Regions from separate parts of the Clostridium sp. CM042 genome, predicted to be linked through region 2. Evidence: riboswitches for the same ligand, from Rfam matches in the RefSeq annotation. Region 2 holds a riboswitch; each other region holds the start of a gene.

Region 1 (4,290 bases), 830 kb from region 2:
TTTTTCATTTTTAATTTCCCCCTCTTATTTTTCTTTTAATATTTTTATAATTCAAAATTTATTTAATCATTTTTCTGTACAATATATTTCCTAAGGCTTGAATGATTTGCACAACTGCGATTAATATAATTACAGTGTATATCATGATATCTGACTTAAATCTATAGTAACCATATTTTACGGCTACATCTCCAAGTCCCCCTCCACCAATTGTTCCAGCCATAGCTGAGTAACCTATAATGTTTATTATTGTTAACGTAACTCCAAGAACTATAGAGGGCATTGCCTCTTTTAGCATAACCTTAAATATAATTTGATAGGTTTTTGCACCAAAAGATTTAGCGGCTTCAATAATTCCATAATCTACTTCTAAAAGTGCAGATTCTATTATTCTTGCAGCAAAAGGTGCTGCACCAAGCGTTAGAGGAACTATAGCTGCATTCGTACCTATGGTTGTTCCAACTATAAACTTAGTTAAAGGAAATATAGATATCATTAATATAATAAAGGGAAAAGACCTAAGTATATTTATTACTAAATTTAATCCTTTGTAAATTAAAGTGTTTGACCTTAAACCTTTAGGACCAGTTATAATTAATCCCACTGCTGAAATAAATCCTATAATAACTGTAAAAACCGTGGATACTGTTACCATATATATTGTGTCTATTAGTGCAGGTAATAAAATTTCTTTAAATAGCATTTATACTCCCCCTTTGTATTCCTCTTAAGTAGATAACAGTTATTAATTGATATATCCATCATTCTGCATTAAACAATCATTTATTTCCCACGCTATTGATTTTTCATCTAAATAGTTTAATATCTTTTCCTTATTATCCTCACTCGCATTTATTATAAGACTTCCCATTACGTTATCCCTAAATTTTTCAAGCCTTCCCCATACTATTGAAAAATCAATATTTAACTCCCTGGCAATTGATGTTATAAGACAACTCTGAGTAATTTCCTTTGTAAAAAATATTTTAATGTTATATCCCGTACTAGGCAGTAATTCTTCCTCTCCCATAAGTGTTTGCATTTCCTTTGTTGGCCTAATAAATAGTTCATCGGTAATGCCTTGGCTTTTAATTTCCCCTCCTTCTAAAAGAATAAATTTATTACAAATTTCTTTTACCACTTCCATCTGATGAGTAACTACAATAATTGTTATATTAAATTTGTTATTGATATCTCTTAAAAGCCCTAATATGGATTTTGTAGTTTTAGGGTCTAGTGCAGAGGTGGCTTCATCACAAAGTAATATTTTCGGATTAAGTGAAAGCGCTCTTGCGATTCCAACTCTTTGCTTCTGACCTCCGCTAAGTTGTTTTACATTGGTGTTTACTTTATCCTTTAGTCCTACTAACTCTATTAAACTATCTACTCTTTTTTTAATAAAATTTTTATCGTTTCCCCATATTTCTAGTGGAAATGCTATATTTTCAAAAACATTTTTACTATTAATAAGATTAAAACTTTGAAATATTATGCCAACATTTTTCCTAAACTCTCGAAGTTCCTTTTGACTTAGCTGTTTTACCCCTTTTTCCATTATATTAATAGTACCTGTATCATAGGTTTCAAGCCCATTAAAGCATCTAAGCAAAGTGGATTTACCAGCTCCACTATGACCAATAACCCCATAAATATCACCTTCCTCTACTGTAAAAGAAATATCATTTAACACTTTCACCCCTGAAAAACTTTTACTTACACCTCTAACTTTAATCATGATATCCCTTCTCCTTTTCATTTCTTATAATTCATCTTTACCTTTTGATACTTTATTTAAACATTGCTCTAAAAAAAAATAGAGACCAAGAATAAACTTGGGCTCTATTGCCAAACTTATTCTTATCTTGCAGCAATGCTGCAGGAATTAACACCATGTATCATAATAATGATACTGGTTGTCGGGTTTCATAGGGCCAGTCCCTCCACCTCTCTTGATAAGACACTATTAAATTTTACTTTCAATTTACAATAAAAACAAAAACCTCTTTCATCATTATATAATGATGAAAGAGGTATAAAATTACAAAGACACCTCTCTCATCTTCCGCTAAGTTACAATGAAATTAGCGCAGGATTTAGCACCTATTCAGACAATAACGTCTGATGGTTGCCGAGATGTCATCGGGCCGGTCCCTCTATCTCTCTTGATGAGAATTAACTGATTTATTAAATTAGATTTATAATATCACTATATGAATGTTATGTAAAGAAGTTTTTATTTATATTTTTTAATAATGATGTTTCATCAAAATATATATTTTGTTAATACTTTATATATAACATAAATATTCATGTTACATTATTTATGTTATAATATATTGTAATAATTATATTGTTCTAGGAGGATGGATACATTGTATGGCTAACGTTTGAAATGCCAATAAGAAATAATTAACACCTATAGAAAGTAAATCATATACCATGGTGTTATTGATAAAATTGTAAAATAATTATACTATACACACATAAAATAAGCACTTTTTTAATAGTATAAAAGAGACCCATAAGATCTCTTTTATGTGACCTAGCATTACAATTTTAGTAATATTCACTTTAATTATCACATAATAACAATTGAATATAGACCTAAAAATAGGATAATACTTATGGCGACCAAGTAAGACCCCCCCCTTGCGTATATATGAAGCATGGTCATCCAGGACTAACCCTGGACATTTTTTTGTATAATAAAAAAAAGGAGGAGATATTAATGGATAAGAATAAAAATGTAGAAACCGTAAAAATAGAACCGGTTAAAAAGAAACTTTGGAAAAAAATCGTTAAAGGTTTATTGATATTTTCTGCAATAATTTTCGTATCAGCTACGATAACTTTAGGATATGGTTATATTAAATATGGGGCTAAAATAGAGGCAACTATAAAAGATGCTAACAATATAGCACAAACCATAAACGAAACCGCTTTTAATACCCGAAAACCAACACAATTTTATGATACTAATGGTAAACTATTAAAAGAATTTAAGACCAATACATATTATTACACAAAAGAAGCAGACTTAAATCCCTATGTAGGCAAAGCTATTACTTCAATAGAAGACCAAAGGTTTTATGAACATGGTGGTATAGATTATAAAGGTATAAGGAGAGCTGCCTGGGTATATATAAAATCCAAGGGCAATATCATACAAGGTGGTTCAACAATAACGCAACAACTTGCAAGAAATGTATTCCTTACATTTGACGTAACCTTATCGAGAAAATTAGAAGAGTCTGTTATAGCTCAGAAATTAGAAGAAAGATATTCAAAAGAGCAAATATTGGAATTTTATATAAATAACATAAACTTCGGCAATGGATGTTATAGTATTGAAAGTGCTTCACAATTTTACTTTCAAAAGAATAATAAGGATTTAAGTATATCTCAAATAGCTATGCTTATTTCAATACCTAATAATCCATCTATTTATAACCCCGTGACGCATCTGGACAATGCTATAAAGAGGAGAGACTTAGTTTTAGATAAAATGCTAAGCTTAGAACAAATTTCACAAAATGATTTTGATACAGCAAAAGCAGAAGTTATCAAATTAAATATTAAACCTCATACAGCACCTGAACCTATGAGTTACGATATTCAATATGCTGTTCACAATGCAACCTTAAAGTTAATGGAGCAAGATGGTTTTGTTTCTAAATATTCTTTTAGTAATGATAAGGATAGAAAAGCTTATTTCACTAAATATAATGATGAATATGAGAATAAAGAAAAACAACTTCTTAGTGGAAGATATAGGATAGATACATCTATTGATACTACAAAACAAGAAAAATTACAAAGTGTAGTAGATAGTCATTTAGAGCAATATACAAGCACAGATGACAAAACAGGTTTATATAAAAAGCAAGGTGCAAGCGTTACTATAGATAATAGTACTGGTGAAGTAGTAGCTATAGTTGGCGGTAGAAGCCAAGATGGTAACACCTTTAACAGAGCCTTCTTAGGTGTAAGACAGCCAGGTTCCGCTATAAAGCCATTACTTGCATATACCCCTGCATTTGAAAAAGGATACATTCCCGCTAGTGAATATACAGACGCAGCATTTGATAATGGTCCCGCTAATGTTGATTTTAAATACAGAGGGTCTGTATCTTTAAGATATGCAGTTGAGATATCTATAAACACTATCCCTGTTAGATTAGTGGACGAAATGGGCGTAAAGAATTCATTGAAATATTTACAAAACATGGAATTTAAATATATAACTCCTCAAGATATTTACCCTATAATCGCTATAGGTGGTTTTACAAA
Region 2 (4,290 bases):
TCCATCCATTGTCATTTTGCTTAATATGTAATTAGTTGTTCCATTTATAATTCCAATTATTTGCTCAATCCTATTGGCTGTAAGGCTCTCATTAATTTCACGTATTATTGGAATCCCACCAGCTACACTTGCTTCATAATAAAATAATACGTTTTCTTTCTCTGCCGTTTTAAATAACTCTTCACTACAGTTTGCAATAACTAATTTGTTAGCAGTTACAATGTGTTTTTTAGCTTTCATTGCGCGTATCATGTACTCCTTAGATTCTTTTCTTCCACCAATAAGTTCAACCACAATTTTTATGCTTTCATCATTTATAATATCATCAACATTATCTGTTAATATTTCCTTAGATATAATAATATCTCTTTTTTTATTTATATCTTTTACGAGTATTTTAGCGACCTCTATTTCATAATTTGAACGTTTCATTATTTCTTTTCTATTTTCGTGAAGTATCTTCCATACACCTGTCCCAACATTTCCAAAACCTAAAATTGCTATTTTCACCTTTTTCATATTAATTTTCCTTTCTAAACTTTAAAGTTATTCCTCCGTCACCGAAGGTGATGGAGGAATATAGTTAGGAACAAGTCCTTAGTTTGAAACCAACTGCCAAAGAACCATTAACTTTTTATTGAACTGATTTTTCTAGAGCTTGCGTCAAATCGTATATAATATCATCGATACCCTCAACGCCAATTGAAAGTCTTATCAAATCTGGAGTAACTCCAGCAGATTTTTGCTCCTCTGCGTTAAGCTCTGCATGAGTTGTACTTGAGGGGTGAATTACTAGAGATTTTGCATCTGCAACATTTGCAAGTAGTGAGAATAATTCTACACTATTAATAAATTTCTTTCCAGCTTTAAGACCGCCTTTTATTCCGAAAGTGAATATTGATCCTGCTCCCTTTGGTAGGTATTTTTCAGCTAATTCTTTATATTTGTTTCCTTCAAGTTCAGGATAATTCACCCATGAAACATTTGGATTCTTACTCAAAAATTCAACAACTTTCCTAGCGTTTGTTACATGTCTCTCAACTCTTAACGATAATGATTCCAAACCTTGAAGAAATAAAAATGCACTTTGAGGGCTAAGCGTCGCACCAGTGTTTCTTAAAAGTTGAACTCTAGCCTTTAAAGCAAATGCTGGAGCACCTAAATTAGCATATACTATTCCATTATAACTTTTATCTGGAGTTGTAAAATCAGGGAATTTACCGCTTGCTGCCCAATCAAATTTACCAGCATCAACTATAATTCCACCAATAGTAGTTCCATGTCCTCCAATGAACTTTGTTGCTGAATGAATAATTACATCTGCACCATACTCAATTGGACGACAAAGGAAGGGAGTTGCAAAGGTATTATCAATAATAAGGGGTATTTTATTTTCATGAGCAATATTCGCTACTGCTTCTATATCTAGAACATTTATTTTTGGGTTTCCCATTGTTTCGGCATAAAGTGCTTTTGTTTTATTCGAGATAGCTTTTCTAAAATTTTCAGGATCATCTGGATCAACAAATGTTACGTTAATTCCGAGTTTTCTAAGAGTAACATTAAATAGTTCATAAGTACCACCATATAGAGTGCTTGCAGCTACTATTTCATCACCTGAATTTGCTACATTAAGTATTGCATAGAATGTTGCAGCTATTCCTGAAGCTGTAGCAAGTCCTGCTACTCCGCCTTCAAGAGCGGCTACTCTTTTTTCAAAAACGTCTGTAGTTGGGTTCATTATTCTTGAATATATATTTCCTTCTTCTTTTAATTGAAATAAATTTGCTGCATGATCTGCATTTTTAAAAACATAAGATGATGTTTGATAAATTGGAACTGCTCTTGATCCTGTAGTAGGGTCTGGAACCTGCCCTGCATGTACCTGTAATGTTTCAAAACTTAATTTTCGCTCGCTCATATTAATTTCTCCTTTTATAATTATTTTTCTAAATAAAAGCTGCTCTCCTATAAGGAAAGCAGCATGATTAACTTTAATAAACAATAAAATTGTATCATAAAATTCGCTATCGTCCTTATCTTTCAGATTTTATAATCTGATGGAATTGACACCATTGCACTCTTTTTAAGAATGCTGGTTGTCGGGCATCATCGGGCCAGTCCCTCTGCCGCTCTGGATAAGTTGTATTCAGTTGTTAGTATTTAGTACATTATTTATTTAGATTTTTGGAAAAGAAAAAAAAGCTACTTTCCTATAAGGAAAGTAGCAATAGTTAACTTTAATAAACAATAAAATTGTATAATAAAATTTGCTAACATCCTTATCTTTCAGATTTTACAATCTGCAGGAATTGACACCACTACATTCGAATAAGAATGCTGGTTGTCGGGCTTCATCGGACCAGTTCCTCTGCCACTCTGGATAAGTTGTATTCGGTTATTAGTATTTAGTATATTACTCATAAAAACAATTGTCAATACTTTTTTTAAAAAGATAAAGATATTTTAATTATGACCTTTTATAATACTATAAGCTGCACTGAACATACCAAATAAAATGCCTGTAATCGGGAATATAATCCAATTAATGTGCCATAAATTAAAAAGTAATCCACTGACAAGGAAGACACAGACTGCTAATGGCCATACGATAGCAGCAACTGCACCAATAACTTTATTAGCTTCGGTTTTTTCTTTTGAAAACTCACCAATGTGTAAAAGTATACTAAAACTCTGCTTAATATTTCCAAAATATATGAAGATGAAAACGGCAATAGTAACCATCATAAGTAAAACAACTACTCCATAGCTAGATGCATTGTCGCCAAAAGCGGATGATACGAAAAGTGTAACTGGTGATATGATAAATATGCATACACCTGTTATTACAGATACCATATATGTTGATGAAAAAGCATTATATTTTTGCTCTATAATTGCTTTTACATTAAGAGGTAAATCAAAACCACTTTGTAGATATTTGTATTTTTCGAGCTTCATACCAGAGTAAATGAATAAGGCTACAGCGGGTACAAGTAGAATAAACAGTGCAATAATACCAAACATATCGCTGAAATCTTTTGAAATACCTTTACCGATAATGCCATTATCTACGAGAGTGGTAATTAATATTAATATAGCCGTTGCTACAATACATAAAGAAACACCAATACCCAACAATAAGCCAGATTTCTTTTTTGCAGCCATAAAATTATCTGCTTCTTCTTGTGTAATGGTTTTAAGTATAACATCATCTTTCGTGTACTCAATTCCAAGTTCATCAATTAATTCATCAATATTGCCAAATTCTGAAATTACAATACCAATAGCCTCATTTTCCGATTTTCCATTATTTTTATGTTCGTTATATTTTTCTTCCATGTTCCATAATAAATCATTTTTTAATTTAACCGTCTGGTTTGTTTTTGGTAGGACTTTAAACATATTATCTAAATAACTTTTTATAGTTTCCATTCTAATCCCTCTCCCTAATAAATTTATTAATAACTTCTTTCGTTAAGAGCCATTCTTCACATTTCTCTTTATAGTAGGTTAGACCTACGGGGGTAATTCTATAATATGTGCGTCTTTTACCAAAGGTTTCATCTTTATAGAAAGATTCGATATAGCCGTTCTTCTCAAGACGGTTGAATGCCGAATAGAGTGTGGTCTCTTTCATAACGTACTTCTCCTCTGATAATTTCTTAATATTTTTTGATATTTCATATCCGTAGGATTCGCCATCTTGAAGCATAAAAAGAATAATTGTATCATTATATCCTCGAATTACATCGCTGCTTATCAAATTATATCCTCCTTTGATTTTACTGCATCTGTAGTACTTTGTCTGTCGTAGTAATTTAAGAATAACACAATTACTACGACAGGTAAAGTATTTTTTGAAACTTGCCCAGTAATAGTCGTTGCTTTTATTTGTTTTTACAATCAATGACATAATAAAAAAATGTAAGGTTTATTTAAGGTTAATGTTATCAAGAGATAAGATTAGCCTTATATAATGTACTTATAGCAAGATAACACTTTATGATTGTTATTTACCGAAGGAAAATATTTACTTAAAGGAATACAAGGAGGTACAAAATGATATATTGGGAACTTAAAAAAATGTTCAAATCGAAAACTGGAATAATTGTAGTAGCAATATTTATTTTACTTTGCGGAGCAATGGCGTTTATAAAACCAGAAATGGAAACACAGAAATCACATAGAAATCAGCAATATGAATTAATTAAAGATACAAGAAAAGCAGAGGTAATTGCACAAGAGAAATTAGATGCAAAAATAGGGACAATAAAGGAAGCCGCAAAT
Region 3 (4,290 bases), 160 kb from region 2:
TTATGATATAACTGAAAAAATGTTAAATCATTTTATAAAGAAGGCTTGTGGAAAAAGAAGGCTATCTTCTCCAAAAGTTGTAATATGTGTACCTTGCGAAGCAACGGAAGTAGAAAGAAGAGCGGTAGAAGATGCAGGTAGAAATGCTGGAGCTAAGAAAGTCCAACTTATAGAAGAACCACTAGCAGCGGCAATCGGAGCAGGACTTGATATTACTAGAGCAAGTGGTAATATGGTTATTGACATTGGTGGAGGTACAACTGATATTGCAGTTATTTCTTTAGGAGGCATGGTTGTACGTGAATCAGTTAAGGTAGCTGGTGATAAGTTTGATGAAGAGATTATAAAATATATCAGAAAAAAACATAAATTAATGATTGGTGAGAGGACTGCAGAGGATTTAAAAATAAACATAGGTTGTGCTTATAAACAAGAAGAAGAGACAAGCATGGAGATAAGAGGAAGAGATTTAATTACAGGTCTTCCTAAGAATTTAGAAGTATCATCAGACGAAATGAGAGAAGCTTTAAAAGAGACGGTATCTTTAATAGCAGGATGTGCACATTCCGTATTAGAAAAAACTCCACCTGAACTTTCAGCAGATATAGCTGATAAAGGTATAGTTATGACTGGTGGAGGTGCATTGTTAAAAGGCTTAGGTAAGCTCGTACAAGAGGTTACTAAAGTACCGGTATATCTAGCGGAGGATCCGGTTTCATGCGTAGCACTCGGAACAGGTAAAGTATTGGATTATATGGATAAGTTAGATAATTCGTTCAATGGAAGAGAATTATACTTAACAGAATAAAAAGTATAAACAAGCTATAAAAATAAGCAATACAATTATTAGTTTAATTGTATTGCTTATTTTTATATTATATGAAATTTCTGAATTAAAATCGTGGATAATTATTTAAACAGGACTTAAATTATTTTCTTCATTGTTAAGGGAGTACAAATAATATGAATGCAAAAGAGATCTGCTTAAAACATTAGCAATTTCCATTACCAAACTCAATCTTATGTTTCTATTAGTAAACAATTCACTGTCATCACTTGAATCTACTATACCTATTAATGAAACATTGCCTACCTTAGGAAGGGTTTTCCCTACACCTTTGCCAGGATGAATTGGATAATTTCTAGCTTGGAGTTCTCCAATGTTTGAAATGTCTCCTAAACAAGCATCTACACCTATTATAGTACAATTTGGGTGCAAAGCATTTATTTTAGATAATTTACTATCTATGTTTAAGGCATGAATTGGATTATCTATAGTGCCATATACAGGTAATGGAAAGGAACTATTTTTTAAAAGTGTACCAACTAAAGGACCTAGACAATCACCTATACATCTATCGGTACCTATGCAAACAACTAAAGTATTTTTGTCAATATAGTCTTTTAGAAAATTAGAAAGTGTATAGTATGCTAAAGGATCTTTATAATGGATTTTAGCTTTACTCAAGAAATATACCTCCTTGTATTGCGCTGGGAAAAATAATTAGTTTCCTATGAATAATTTATATGAATAAATCCCGCGTATTATTATAATAAAAGAATAAAAAAATGATTAATAGAAAATAATACATATGTATATTAATTATATAAAGGAAAACCAAATAAAAAATATAATGAATTATTTGTGGGGAATAGTAAGTTGTATCAATGCTTAATATTGAGCAAATATGCGAATAATATAGTTATGTAGAGGAGAAGTCGTTTATTAAAAGAAAATAGACTTGAAATTAATTAATTAAAGTTGTATAATAATTCTTGTCGACACGGTAAAACGGCAAAATGATAAAAAATATAATATGCTGGCATGGCTCAACGGTAGAGCAGCTGACTTGTAATCAGCAGGTTGTAGGTTCAATTCCTATTGCCAGCTCCATAAGTGGAGGAGTTCCCGAGTGGCCAAAGGGGGCAGACTGTAAATCTGTTACGTAATGTTTCGATGGTTCGAATCCGTCCTCCTCCACCATTTATAATGATTTACAATAAATTATGGTTTACAATAAATTATGGGAGCATAGCTCAGCTGGGAGAGCATCTGCCTTACAAGCAGAGGGTCACAGGTTCGAACCCTGTTGTTCCCACCATAATAATCTCTTTAAAATAGAATAAAATGCATGCTGGCATGGCTCAACGGTAGAGCAGCTGACTTGTAATCAGCAGGTTGTAGGTTCAATTCCTATTGCCAGCTCCATATATGGAGGAGTTCCCGAGTGGCCAAAGGGGGCAGACTGTAAATCTGTTACGTAATGTTTCGATGGTTCGAATCCGTCCTCCTCCACCAAAAGACATCTATAGATGTCTTTTTTATTTTTAGGAGAGTTTAGATTTTGTTGACACTATAGAATGCATGTGGTATTATGATTAAAACTTAATAATTGATAACTCTTATCAAGAGAGGTGGAGGGAAAAAGGCCCTATGAAACCCGGCAACCGGTGCAATGCACCATGGTGCCAATTCCTGCAGTTATAATCTGCAAGATAAGGGAGATGGTTAAATCACCTCTTCTTATATTTGGAAGAGGTTTTATTTTTTTACAAGGAAATTCCAGAGCAGTAGAAAGGAGAATTATAATGAAAAGACTATTTACATCAGAATCTGTTACAGAAGGACATCCAGACAAAATTTGTGATCAAATTTCAGATGCAGTACTCGATGCTATTTTAGAACAAGATCCTTATGCTAGAGTTGCTTGTGAAACAGCAGTTACTACAGGAATGGTTTTAGTTATGGGAGAGATAACAACTAATTGTTATGTAGATGTTCCTAAAGTTGTTAGGAATACCATTGAAGGCATAGGATATACTAGAGCAAAATATGGTTTTGATGCTAGTACATGTGCAGTACTTACATCTATTAATGAACAATCGCCAGATATAGCTATGGGAGTTGATGAGGCCTTAGAATCTAAATCAGGTGAGGTTGATAAGGTTGACTCAATAGGTGCTGGTGATCAAGGCATGATGTTTGGGTTTGCAACCAATGAGACACCGGAGTACATGCCACTACCGATTGCTATGGCTCACAGATTAGCAAGGAAATTAAGCGAAGTAAGAAAAAATGGCACATTAGATTACTTAAGACCAGATGGAAAGACTCAAGTTACTGTAGAGTATGAAGATAATAAGCCAGTAAGAATAGATACTATTGTTATTTCAACTCAACATGCAGAAGAAGTAATTCATGATCAAATTGAAAATGATTTAAAAGAGTATGTAATAAAACCTGTAGTTCCAAGTGGATTATTAGATGAAAATACTAAATATTATATAAATCCTACAGGTAGATTTGTAATTGGAGGACCGCAAGGAGACTCTGGTTTAACAGGAAGAAAAATAATAGTAGATACTTATGGTGGATATGGAAGACATGGCGGTGGAGCATTCTCAGGAAAAGATGCGACAAAAGTTGATAGATCTGCTGCATATGCTGCAAGATGGGTTGCTAAAAATTTAGTTGCTGCAGGAGTTTCAGATAAATTGGAAATTCAGTTAGCTTATGCTATAGGTGTAGCTAAACCGGTGTCTATAGAGGTTGAAACTTTCGGAACAGGAAAAATCGCCGATGATAAAATAGTTCAAATAGTTGAAAAAGTATTTGATTTAAGGCCAGCTGTAATTATAAGAGAATTAGAACTAAGAAGACCTGTTTATAAACAAGTAGCTGCCTATGGACATTTTGGAAGAATTGATTTAGATCTTTCATGGGAAAAACTAAACAAGGTTGATGAAATAAAAAAGTACGTATAATATAAAAAAAGGGATAACAATTATTAATTGTTATCCCTTTTTAGTGCATGTGATTATTAAGCAGTATTTTGATAAAACCTAAGATAGGGGTATACTGAACATAAGAGATGTAAAATACATATGATATAATAACATTAATAATAATATTATTGTTAATAATATTATTAATGTTATTATATGAATTTATAAATAGGAGAGATTTTATGCCGGAAATACAAGGGATAATCGAAGATGTAGTATTTCATAATGAAGAAAATGGATATATAATTGCTCATTTGAATGATAATAAAAAGCAGATAACTGTGGTAGGCATTGTGCCATATATAAGTGAAGGGCAGAACCTGAAATTAACGGGGGAATGGGTTACTCATCCTCAATTTGGCAAGCAATTTAGAATAATACAATGTGAGGAAATAATACCTAGTTCACTTGAAGGTATAGAAAAATATTTAGCTTCAGGAGTTATTCAAGGAATTGGACCAATAACTGCTAAAAAAATTGTACAGCACTTTGGTGAAAACACCA

What was found. Region 2 has a riboswitch for S-adenosylmethionine ahead of ACWJJ7_RS09520 (O-acetylhomoserine aminocarboxypropyltransferase/cysteine synthase family protein). Riboswitches for the same ligand answer to the same signal wherever they lie in the genome.
Region 1: it holds a riboswitch for S-adenosylmethionine, as region 2 does, so the genes downstream of both, ACWJJ7_RS13665 (methionine ABC transporter ATP-binding protein) here and ACWJJ7_RS09520 (O-acetylhomoserine aminocarboxypropyltransferase/cysteine synthase family protein) in region 2, are expected to answer to the same signal.
Region 3: it holds a riboswitch for S-adenosylmethionine, as region 2 does, so the genes downstream of both, metK (methionine adenosyltransferase) here and ACWJJ7_RS09520 (O-acetylhomoserine aminocarboxypropyltransferase/cysteine synthase family protein) in region 2, are expected to answer to the same signal.

What each region holds. Positions count from the first base shown of each region.
Region 1 is NZ_CM143646.1:2,844,844-2,849,133, reverse strand. Features, by position in the region: gene ACWJJ7_RS13675 (MetQ/NlpA family ABC transporter substrate-binding protein) at 1-8, opposite strand, end outside; gene ACWJJ7_RS13670 (methionine ABC transporter permease) at 59-703, opposite strand; gene ACWJJ7_RS13665 (methionine ABC transporter ATP-binding protein) at 746-1,735, opposite strand; SAM riboswitch class I at 1,855-1,959, opposite strand; SAM riboswitch class I at 2,053-2,172, opposite strand; gene ACWJJ7_RS13660 (transglycosylase domain-containing protein) at 2,729-4,290, shown strand, end outside.
Region 2 is NZ_CM143646.1:2,012,973-2,017,262, reverse strand. Features, by position in the region: gene ACWJJ7_RS09525 (homoserine dehydrogenase) at 1-519, opposite strand, end outside; gene ACWJJ7_RS09520 (O-acetylhomoserine aminocarboxypropyltransferase/cysteine synthase family protein) at 635-1,921, opposite strand; SAM riboswitch class I at 2,034-2,145, opposite strand; SAM riboswitch class I at 2,280-2,390, opposite strand; gene ACWJJ7_RS09515 (permease prefix domain 1-containing protein) at 2,467-3,435, opposite strand; gene ACWJJ7_RS09510 (PadR family transcriptional regulator) at 3,437-3,766, opposite strand; gene ACWJJ7_RS09505 (hypothetical protein) at 4,063-4,290, shown strand, end outside.
Region 3 is NZ_CM143646.1:2,174,938-2,179,227, reverse strand. Features, by position in the region: gene mreB (rod shape-determining protein MreB) at 1-808, shown strand, start outside; gene yyaC (spore protease YyaC) at 914-1,468, opposite strand; tRNA gene ACWJJ7_RS10265 (tRNA-Thr) at 1,820-1,894, shown strand; tRNA gene ACWJJ7_RS10260 (tRNA-Tyr) at 1,900-1,984, shown strand; tRNA gene ACWJJ7_RS10255 (tRNA-Val) at 2,027-2,102, shown strand; tRNA gene ACWJJ7_RS10250 (tRNA-Thr) at 2,135-2,209, shown strand; tRNA gene ACWJJ7_RS10245 (tRNA-Tyr) at 2,215-2,299, shown strand; SAM riboswitch class I at 2,401-2,503, shown strand; gene metK (methionine adenosyltransferase) at 2,590-3,765, shown strand; gene recD2 (SF1B family DNA helicase RecD2) at 3,969-4,290, shown strand, end outside.